One region of the Bradyrhizobium sp. CCBAU 53415 genome, then DNA from elsewhere that is predicted to be linked to it. Evidence: riboswitches for the same ligand, from Rfam matches in the RefSeq annotation. Region 1 holds a riboswitch; each other region holds the start of a gene.
The links. Region 1 has a riboswitch for cobalamin ahead of XH87_RS13995 (TonB-dependent receptor). Riboswitches for the same ligand answer to the same signal wherever they lie in the genome.
Positions count from the first base shown of each region.

Region 2: it holds a riboswitch for cobalamin, as region 1 does, so the genes downstream of both, XH87_RS32195 (hypothetical protein) here and XH87_RS13995 (TonB-dependent receptor) in region 1, are expected to answer to the same signal.
Region 3: it holds a riboswitch for cobalamin, as region 1 does, so the genes downstream of both, XH87_RS32175 (energy-coupling factor ABC transporter permease) here and XH87_RS13995 (TonB-dependent receptor) in region 1, are expected to answer to the same signal.

Region 1 covers NZ_LBJF01000021.1:140,487-143,757, reverse strand. The annotation lists gene XH87_RS14000 (amidohydrolase family protein) at 1-1,281, opposite strand, end outside; cobalamin riboswitch at 1,555-1,750, shown strand; gene XH87_RS13995 (TonB-dependent receptor) at 1,858-3,271, shown strand, end outside.
Region 2 covers NZ_LBJF01000027.1:878,270-881,540, reverse strand. The annotation lists gene pdxR (MocR-like pyridoxine biosynthesis transcription factor PdxR) at 1-144, opposite strand, end outside; gene XH87_RS32200 (NAD-dependent succinate-semialdehyde dehydrogenase) at 234-1,667, opposite strand; gene XH87_RS32195 (hypothetical protein) at 1,737-1,940, opposite strand; cobalamin riboswitch at 2,001-2,201, opposite strand; gene XH87_RS32190 (histidine phosphatase family protein) at 2,274-2,846, shown strand; gene cobT (nicotinate-nucleotide--dimethylbenzimidazole phosphoribosyltransferase) at 2,853-3,271, opposite strand, start outside.
Region 3 covers NZ_LBJF01000027.1:874,546-877,816, reverse strand. The annotation lists gene cobT (nicotinate-nucleotide--dimethylbenzimidazole phosphoribosyltransferase) at 1-181, opposite strand, end outside; gene cobF (precorrin-6A synthase (deacetylating)) at 192-941, opposite strand; gene XH87_RS32175 (energy-coupling factor ABC transporter permease) at 988-1,665, opposite strand; cobalamin riboswitch at 1,703-1,921, opposite strand; gene cobA (uroporphyrinogen-III C-methyltransferase) at 1,967-2,698, opposite strand; gene XH87_RS32165 (cobyrinate a,c-diamide synthase) at 2,695-3,271, opposite strand, start outside.

The DNA of each region.
Region 1 (3,271 bases):
GGCGCGCATCGCGGGCGTGCTCTGGGAGAGGATCTCCGCCGGGATCAGCGCGCATTTGCGCACGCCTTCCAGCAGCGACACGGCCTTGCGCTCGCGCACCCATTCGCGGATGAATTTCGTGAAGCAGCCGGCCGAGCGCGGATGCGAGGTGGCGTCATCCGGCAGCGGCCAGGCGTCGCCGGTATAGGTGCTGCCGTCGGACAGCGTCCACGGCATCGCATCGGACGCGATCGCGCCGCCGGGATACAGCACCGACATGTCGAGCAGGTCGCGGTGGTGCGCGTTGTTCTCGGTATCGAGGATGTGCCAGAGCACCAGGGAGGACGGCTCCTCGGCCTGCGCCTTCAAGAGCTCCTCGCGATCGTGGAAGCGATAACCGTCGGTCACGCGCTGCACGGAATCATAACCGGTACCGTTGCGCTCGACGAACTCGGGATCGCTGAAGAAGGCGGCGGCCAGCACGGTCGAGCCGGTGCCGTAAGGATAGGCCTCGACCGTGATCGGAAGGCCCTGCGCCTGCGCCTTCGCGATCAGCACGCGGCAGCGCTCGACGTCGGTCTTGCTCGACGAATTGAAATGGCAGATGTGCATGTGCGCGCCGGTGGCGCCGGCATAGCCGATCAGCCGGATATAGGCTTCCGCCGCGCTCTCGGGGTCGATGCGCGACATGAAGGCGACGTGGGTGAAGGTCGGCACGTCCTTGGCCGCAGCCAACTGGCACACCGCGGTCAGTTCCTGCACGCCGGCGCCCGGCGCATAGGCGTTCAGGATGCCGATGCCGATGCCGCCCTCGTTCAGGCCGCGCGTGAGGCGATCGAGAATGCCTGATACCTCCGCTTCGGTCGCGACGTTGTCGATCCAGCGGCGGTCGCGCATGGCATTGCCGAACGCCTCCAGCGAGCTCTCCGCATTGGAGCCCGTCATCGCGCCGATGCGGGCAAAGGCCCAGTTGGTCGCGGCGCCGTAGTTCAGCACGCGGCCTTTCCGCGCCTGGCGCTCGTACCAGGATGCGACCGGCAGCACGCCGGCCTCGAGATCGAGCGTCGTCGTGATGCCGTCGAACGCCTGCATGCGGTCGGCCGGGATCGACTGGCCGTGCGCATGCAGATCGATGAAGCCGGGTGCGACCACGAGGCCGGTCGCGTCGATCACCCGCTCGGCGCCGCCGAGGCCCGTGCCGACGGCGGCGATCCTGCCGTCCACCACCGCCACATCGCCGACGGCGTCCATCCCGCTCGCGGGATCCACCACCCGGCCGCCAGAGATCACCAGACCGCTCATACCGTCACTCCACCAAGTTGAGATCGCATCAAGGCAGATTCCGGGAGCAACGACCACCTCCACCGAAGCCGACGCATCATGCTTCCGCGGAAGGCTATTTGGCGGGGATCGCAGACATGCGCTTGCAGCCTCGCGGCATGATTTGCTTTGCCGGACATGAGCTCCGTCCGTCTTCGCCGTTTTGCCCGACAGCTGACGTGCGAGCCGCAGGTTGTCGATGACGGCGCGATGCGCCGAGCTCGGAACGGCCAGTTGACAGCCCTTTGCAAATAAAACTAGGGTGCCTGCGACGGTTCTCCTTCGGGAGATCAATAGGGAATACGGTGCGGGGGATCCCCCAACGCCGTGGCTGCCCCCGCAACTGTAAGCGGTGAGCCTTCGCCAAACGCCACTGGGCCTGCGGGCCTGGGAAGGCGGCGAAAGGCAACGACCCGCGAGCCAGGAGACCTGCCGTCAGTCGTGGTCACACGCGAGCACATTGGGCGGGGTGTCCTGGTGGGTGTTGGGTTGCCGTCTTCTTGAGGCAGCGGCCAAACTACGTTCGCGGTGACGTGCCACGTTATCGCGAGCCTATTGATGACCTCCCGTACCATCTTCACGCCACGGCGTCGCCGCGCGCTGCTCCGTTCAGTTGCATTCTCCTGCCTCTTATTGTCGACGGATTGCTGGGCACAGTCCGAAAGGCCGGCCCAGACGCTCGATCCTGTCGTAGTGCAGCCGCCAGCGAGGCAGCCGAATGCCCGCAGCACCCGGCGCAGCGATGTAATGCGCTCCGCGCGCTCACGCCAGCAGCGAAGCGTGGCTGGCGACGCGCGTGCTCCGACTGCCAACCCAACGGATCCCGTGTTCGCCGCACCGACGCTCAACCTCACTGGCGCGAGCACGGCCGGTAGCCGCCTCGGCCTGACGCGACTGCAGACGCCGGCCAGCGTGGAGGTGATCTCAGCCGAGACAATCGCCGAACGCGGCCAGCTGAACATCCTGGACGCGGTGACGCAAAACGCGACCGGCTTCACGGCGAGCCCGGCACCGGGCAATGGCGGCGTATCGTTCAACACCCGCGGCTTCACGGGCCTTGGATCCGTCATGACGCTGTACGACGGCACCCAGCTCTATATCGGCGCCGGGACGGTGACCTTTCCGTTCGACACTTGGTCGACGGAGCGTATCGAGGTGCTGCACGGCCCTGCGTCGGTGTTGTACGGCGCGGGCGCAGTCGGCGGCGCCGTCAATGTGGTTTCGAAACTGCCATTGTGGGTTCCCCGCAACCAGGCTGAGGTGTCGCTGGACAGCAACATGACGCGGCGAATCGCGGTGGACAGCGGTGGTCCGATCAGCAAGGACGTCGCCTATCGGATCACCGCCACCGGCAATATGTCGGACGGATGGGTCGATCGCGACAACACCTCGAATGTCGCGCTTCATGCCGTGGTCCAGATCAGGCAGAACGAAGACGTCACCTGGACGCTGTCCACGGATTACGGTGACCGCAACCCGTCGCGCTACTTCGGCACGCCGCTGATCAACGGCAGGTTCGACGAATCGCTACGCTTCAAGAACTACAATGTCGGCGACAGCCATATCCGCTACCAGGACAGCTGGAATCAGGTGAAGACCGACTGGCAGGTCGCCGAAGGAATCTCGATCCAGAACACGCTCTACTATCTGAACTCCAGGAGGCACTGGAAGGACGTCGAGAGCTACGCCTACAATCCCGCCACCGGCCTGATCAATCGAAGCAGCTACATCGAGATCTTTCACGATCAGCAGCAGGTCGGCAATCGCATGGATGCGAAATTCCGCGGACATGTCTTCGGCATGGCCAACGAGTTCGTCGCGGGCTTCGATGTCAACAGCATCAATTTTACCCACACCAACAATTCACCTTACGGCGGCTCGTCGTCCGTCAACCCGTTCGACTTCGGCTCAGGCGTATTCAGCAGCCCGAACGCCACAGTTCCCGGCTACGGCAGCGTGACCAACCAGTATG
Region 2 (3,271 bases), on a different contig from region 1:
TTGCGTTCCTGAGGGAAAGGCGCCGCACAGAATGCCGTCCCGGATATGCTTCGCGATCTGCAAATGCAGCGGCACCGCGGAGGTCCGGTCGATATGCATCCCGGCAAGGGACACGCGCTTGCCCGGATGACGGCTGCTGTTCATGTCTCGCCCGCCGCGCAATGCAGATATTGTCCACCGTCATTCCGGGTCGCACCCTTGCCGCGAGCCCGGAATGACAGCGCGACTCTTCCTTACGCGCTCGCCTGGGTCACGAACTTCGTGTTCAGGTACCCCTCGATCGCCTCGAGGCCGCCTTCGGAGCCGTAGCCGGAATCCTTGATGCCGCCGAACGGAACTTCCGGCAGCGCGAGACCGTGATGGTTGATCGAGACCATGCCGCTCTCGATGTCCGCACCGATGGCCTGCATCGTCTTGGTCGAGGTGGTGTAGGCATAGGCCGCAAGGCCGTAAGGCAGACGGTTGGCCTCGGCCACCACCTCGTCATAGCTGCGGAACGAGGTGATCGGCGCCAGCGGCCCGAACGGCTCCTCGTTCATGATACGCGAATCGCGGGGCACGTCGGTGAGCACCGTCGGCTCGAAGAAGAAGCCTTCGTTGCCGATGCGCTTGCCGCCGGCCTTGACCTTGGCGCCGCGCTGGACCGCGTCGGAGACGAGGCCTTCCATGGCATCGACGCGGCGCGGGTTCGCCAGCGGTCCCATGCGGGTGTCCTTGTCGAGGCCATTGCCGACCTTGAGGCTCTTGGCCGCGGCCACGAACTTGTCCACGAAGGGCTCGTAGACGCTCTCATGCACCAGGAAGCGCGTCGGCGAGACGCAGACCTGGCCGGCGTTGCGGAACTTGTTGGCGGACAGAATTTTCGCGGCGTTGTCGAGGTCGGCGTCAGCGAACACGATCGCCGGCGCATGGCCGCCGAGCTCCATGGTGACGCGCTTCATGTGCAGGCCCGCGAGCGCAGCCAGATGCTTGCCGACGGCAGTCGAGCCGGTGAAGCTGATCTTGCGGATGATCGGATGCGGAATGAGATACTCCGACACTTCCGCCGGCACGCCGAACACCAGTTGCACGACGCCGGCCGGAATGCCCGCATCCGCATAGGCCCGCACCAGCTCCATGCAGCTTGCAGGCGTCTCTTCCGGTCCCTTGACGATGATCGAGCAGCCCGCGGCGAGCGCGGCCGAGATCTTGCGCACCGCCTGGTTGATCGGGAAATTCCAGGGCGTGAACGCCGCGACCGGGCCGACCGGCTCCTTGGTCACGAGCTGCGAGACGTTGCCCATCCGCGGCGGCACGATGCGGCCATAGGCGCGGCGCGCTTCTTCCGCGAACCAGTCGATGAGATCTCCGGCCAGCATGGTCTCGCCCTGCGCTTCCACCACCGGCTTGCCCTGCTCCATGGTCATCACGGGCGCGATCTCGGCGGCGCGCGAGCGGATGATGTCGGCGGCCTTTCGCATCAGCTTGTAACGGTCGAACGGGGAGGTCTTGCGCCAGATCTCGAAGCCGGCCTTGGCCGCCTCCAGCGCACGGTCGAGATCCCCACGCGAGGCATGCGGGGTCTTGCCGATCGGCTGGCCGGTGGCGGGATTGAGGATGTCCTCCGACTTGCCGGACGAACCATCGGTCCACTCGCCGGCGATGAACATCTGAACTTTCGGGTACATCCGTGCTGCCTCCTGCATGGTTTCGGTCGTCGGCGAGACCAGCGCCCGCCGTTTCGAGCCGCCGCAGAGCTACACCGAAAGCCGGGCGGCGAAAAGGGACCAGTGATGGCGGTGGTCAGGTCGAGCGGCTGGGTCGGACCCAGCAGTGTTGGCTGCGATATCTGCGCCGGTGGCGTACTGGCCGAAGAAGCTCAGGCCGGGAACGGCCTCCCACGTGTAGCCGATGCGGCGACGCGGGGGGCCGCCGACCAGCGCGAAGCTGCGCGTGAGCATCAGCTGGTCGTCGAACGACAGCGCCTCGTCGTCGATCCGCGCGGTGTGCTACATCTTCGCGTGTGACCACGGCTGACGGCAGGTCTCCTGGCTCGCGGGTCGCGACCGCTTCGTCGCCTTCCCGGAAACGAGGCCCAGTGGCTCGTGACGAAGGATTCTCCGCCCACAGTTGCGGGAGCCGCCACGGCATTGGGGACAACGTCCCCGCACCGCATTCCCTTTTCATCCCCTCTCGGAGAAACCGTCGAGAGCACCTAGGATTACCAACAAGAGTGAGTCAATGTACCAGTTTCGGCGTTGTAGCCACAGCGACCAACTTCCTCGGAGATGAGCATGGAAGGCGAGACCTTCCTTTGGCTGATACGGCATGCGCCCGTCCGCGGCACCGCGGGGACGATCCATGCTGCCGATGCGGCGGCCGATCTCGGAGATCACGCGTCGTTGGTGGCCTTGCGGCACCGTCTGCCGCCGGATGGCGCCAGCTATGCCAGCCCGTCGCGGCGCACGGTCGAGACGGCGCGCGCACTGGGGCTCGAACCGGAATTGATGAGCGAATTCCGCGAGCAGGATTTCGGCGACTGGACCAGCCATCGTCACGACGAGCTCGCCGCGACCGGTGGCGATGCATATGCACAATTCTGGCGCGATCCGGCGAGTGGACGGCCGCCGAACGGCGAAAGCTTTGCGGATCAGGTCGCGCGCGTCCGGCAGGGCCTGTCGCGGATTGGCGACGGTTCAGCGACGCTCGTCGTGCATTCCGGCACCATCCGCGCCGCCCTCTGCATCGCGCTGGACCTGACGCCCCAGGCAGCCTTGCGCTTCGTGATCGATCCGCTGTCGCTGACCCGGATCGACCGGCTCGCGGCGGGCTGGCGAGTCGTCACGGTCAACCAGCGCGCGGCTTGAGCCGGATCAGGTCGGGCGATCCGGTACGTTGGCCTGCGCGAACGTCGCCATGCCATTGTGCAGGCTGCATGCGAGACGCACCAGCGGCAGCGCGATGGCCGCGCCCGATCCCTCGCCGAGCCTGAGATCGAGGCTGATCAGCGGCTGCACGTTCAGCGCGCGTAGCACCAGCCGATGCCCTTGCTCCGCCGATTGATGCGAGGCCAGCAGGAACGGCCGGCAGGACGGATTGAGGCGTGCCGCCGCCAGCGCCGCGACCGACACGATGAAGCCGTCGATCAACACGGGAATGCGGCGCTGCGCGGCCGCAATGATCGCGCCTGAAATCGCCGCGATCTCGAGGCCGCCGACGGCGCACAGGATCTCCTCGGCCGAGGCTCCGGCGACGCCGTGGCGTGCGATCGCCGCATCGATCACCCGCGCCT
Region 3 (3,271 bases), on a different contig from region 1:
TCGGCACGCGTGCGGCACGCGGCTGCTCGGTCGCTTGCAGGCCCGCAAGCTCGATCGCGAGTTGCTCGAGCCGGCCGAGCGCGCCGGTGGGCTTCGTCAGTTGCGCCTGCCGCGCCAATGCCGCCTCGCGATGGACCGCGGAGACCTCCGGGCAGTTCTGATAAATCCATTCGGGAAGCATGCTGCCTCGCCTATCCCCTGCGCTTGAGAATATAGCTGTCCATGATCCAGCCGTGCCGCTCGCGCGCCTCCTGCCGTGCGGTGACGATGCGCGAGCCCACGTCCGCGAGCCGACCGGACATCAGGATCTGATCGGGCATGCCGAGATAGGCACCCCACCAGATGTGGAGCCCGGTCGGATCGAGCGACTGAAATGCCGTGCCGCCGTCGAGCATCACCACGACGGTATCGACTCCCTGCGGCCAGCCGCGTTCGCCCAAGCGCCGCCCCGTCGTGACCAGGAACGGCTCGCCGACGTCGTTGAGCGGCAGTGCATGCGCCGCGCATAGCGCCTGGATCGAAGTGATGCCGGGCACGACTTCGATCTTCGGCAAGGGATCGAGCCGCCGCGCAATGCGCAGCGAGGAATCGTAGAGCGAGGGATCGCCCCAGATCAGCAGCGCAACCTTGCCTTCACCTTCGAGATGCCTCGCGATCGTCTGCGACCAGGTCGCGGCAACCGCATCGTGCCAAGCGTCTACGCCCTTGCGGTAATCAGCTTCGCCGGCATCGCGCACGGGAAGATCGAATTCGGCGATGGCTGTCTCGTCGCTGGTGAGCACGTCCGCGCAGATCGTTCGCCGGAGATCTGCGAGATCGGACTTCGCGGCGCCCTTGCGCGGGATCAGGACAAGATCGGCTGTGTTGATGGCGCGGATCGCGGCGCTCGTGAGCTGCTCGGGATCGCCGCAACCGATGCCTATCAGGGAGAGCGTGAGCATCGCGAGCGCGAAGGGCGGCCGCAGCGGCCGCCCATTCGCTTGTCTCTCAGGCAGCGTTGTGCAGACGCGGGGTGACGAGGCCGGGCGCGATGACACCACGCAGCGACTTCGCCAAGGCCAGCACAGCGAGATCGGCGAGCGGCTCGATCACGATGACCAGCGCGTAGGAGGCCGCGAAGGTCGCGATGTTGGCGAGGTTGCTCGCGGCAAAGCCGGAGCCATAGAGCGCCCAGAACGCCACCCAGGCGACCACGCCGGCCTGATAGGTCGTCGAGAGCGCCAGCGCCTGACGGTACTTCAAATCGACATAGGCGGTGTTGCGCGAAATGATCCGCGTCGCGATCGCCTGGATCGCGAACAGCGGCACCAGCAGCGTCGTGACGTTCATGCCGTATTGCGGCAAGTCGGTCGGCACGAAGAAGATGCCCTGGAGCAGGAGGCCGAGTGCGAGGCCGAAGGCCGCGGGCGCAGCACCAAACAGCAGGAACAAGGTCGAGCCGAGGATGAAGTGCACTTCGGAGACGCCGACCGGGAAATGCGGCAGGACCTGAAAGAAGGTGAAGACGAGGCCCGTGGTGGCCAGCGTGCGCGCCGCGAACGAGCCGACGCCCTGCTCGCGGACGGTTTCGGCCGCCAGCTTCAGCGCAATGCCGCCTGCGGCGATGCCGGTTGCGTAACTCAACACGAGCTTGGCGCCCGTCACTACTCCGGGTTCGATATGCATGGCTCAATTCCTTCCTGCCGTCACACCCGACGGCCTTGGCCTCAAAACGTGCAGGGCCGGTCTCCTGGCTCGCGGGTCACTGGGTTCTCCGGCCTTCCCGAACCTTTCGGCCCAGTGGCTGATAGGAGCCCCTCACCGCTTACAGTCGCGGGGGCGGCTGGGGTTTTGGGCGCCGCAACTGGGTCCGCCCACCCCCATTCCCGATTATGCTCCGGCGCTTTGCGCCGCGTCGAGCACCATGCCTCTCCTGTGTGCCCCTTTCGCGGAGCCGGCGTCAAGGGGCGAAGGGTGGCTGCGGCCGTCACGAGGGATAATCCCCTGCCAGCGCGCCGAACAGGATGACGGCGGCGGTGGACGCGGCGCCGCCGCGCGCAAGCTGCTCGGCGAGCTCGGCAATGGTGGTGCGGACCAGCCGTTCGTCAGACCGCCCGAGGGATTCGGCGAACAGCGCCGGGGTGGTCGGGGCGAGGCCGTGCGCGATCAATCTTGCGGCAAGCGCCGGAAAGGTGCGCCGGCCCATATAGACCACGGTCGTCGCCTCAGGGTCCGCCAGCGCCGCCCAATTCAGGTTCTGCGGCAGCTCGCCGCTGACATCGGCACCGGTGATGAACTGCACCCGGCGGGAGGTATGTCGGCGGGTCAGGGGAATGCCGGCCTGGGCTGCGGCGACGCAGGCGGATGTGACACCGGGAATGATCTCGTAGCCGATGCCCGCCTCGCGCAGCGTCTCCAGCTCCTCCTCGAGCCGGCCGAAAATGCCGGCATCGCCCGACTTCAGCCGTACGACGCGGGCGCCGGTTCCGGCATAGTCGACCAGGAGACGGTTGACATGGTGCTGCTTGGTCGAGGGCCGCCCCGCCCGCTTCCCCACCGCGACGAGATTGGCGCCGGGCCGGGCGAGATCGAGGATCGCGCCGGAGGCGAGGTCGTCATAGAGCACGACGTCGGCCTCGCGCAGCCGCGCGGCCCCCCTCACCGTGAGCAGCTCGGGATGGCCAGGACCGGCGGAAATGAAGGAGACGAATCCGCTCACCGGTCCTCCGCGATCAGATGGAAGAATGTGCCGGTGGCGCGGCCGCGCTGCGAGCCGGTCTCGGCGATGACGGCGCCCGTCGCATCGTGCACGACCGCCAGCGGCGCATCAGGCTGCGCGACGATCGTCGAATAGTGGAACTCGTGGCCGCGCAGGCGTGCACCGGCCTGATGTCCCGGCATCGGGGATGCGAGCGTGGCGAGACGATAACCAAGATGCATCCGCCGTTTGGCAAAGCTCGTCTCGAGGCCAAGCAGGCCCGCCATCTCATGGCGGACGCCGTCGGCATCGGTCAAAGCAGCTCCCAGCACCATATAGCCTCCGCACTCGCCATGCACCGGCCGTGTCTCGGCGAACGCGCGCAGGCCGCTGCGAAAGCGCGCATTGGCCGCGATCTTGCCGGCGTGCAGCTCGGGATAGCCGCCGGGAAGCCAGCAGACGTCGGCGCTCGCGTCAGGCGCTTCATCGGCGAGCGGAGAGAATGTCGAGATCTCGGCGCCCGCCGCGCGCCAGGCTTCCAGCATATGCGGATAGACGAAGGAGAATGCCGGATCGCGGGCCAGCGCGATGCGC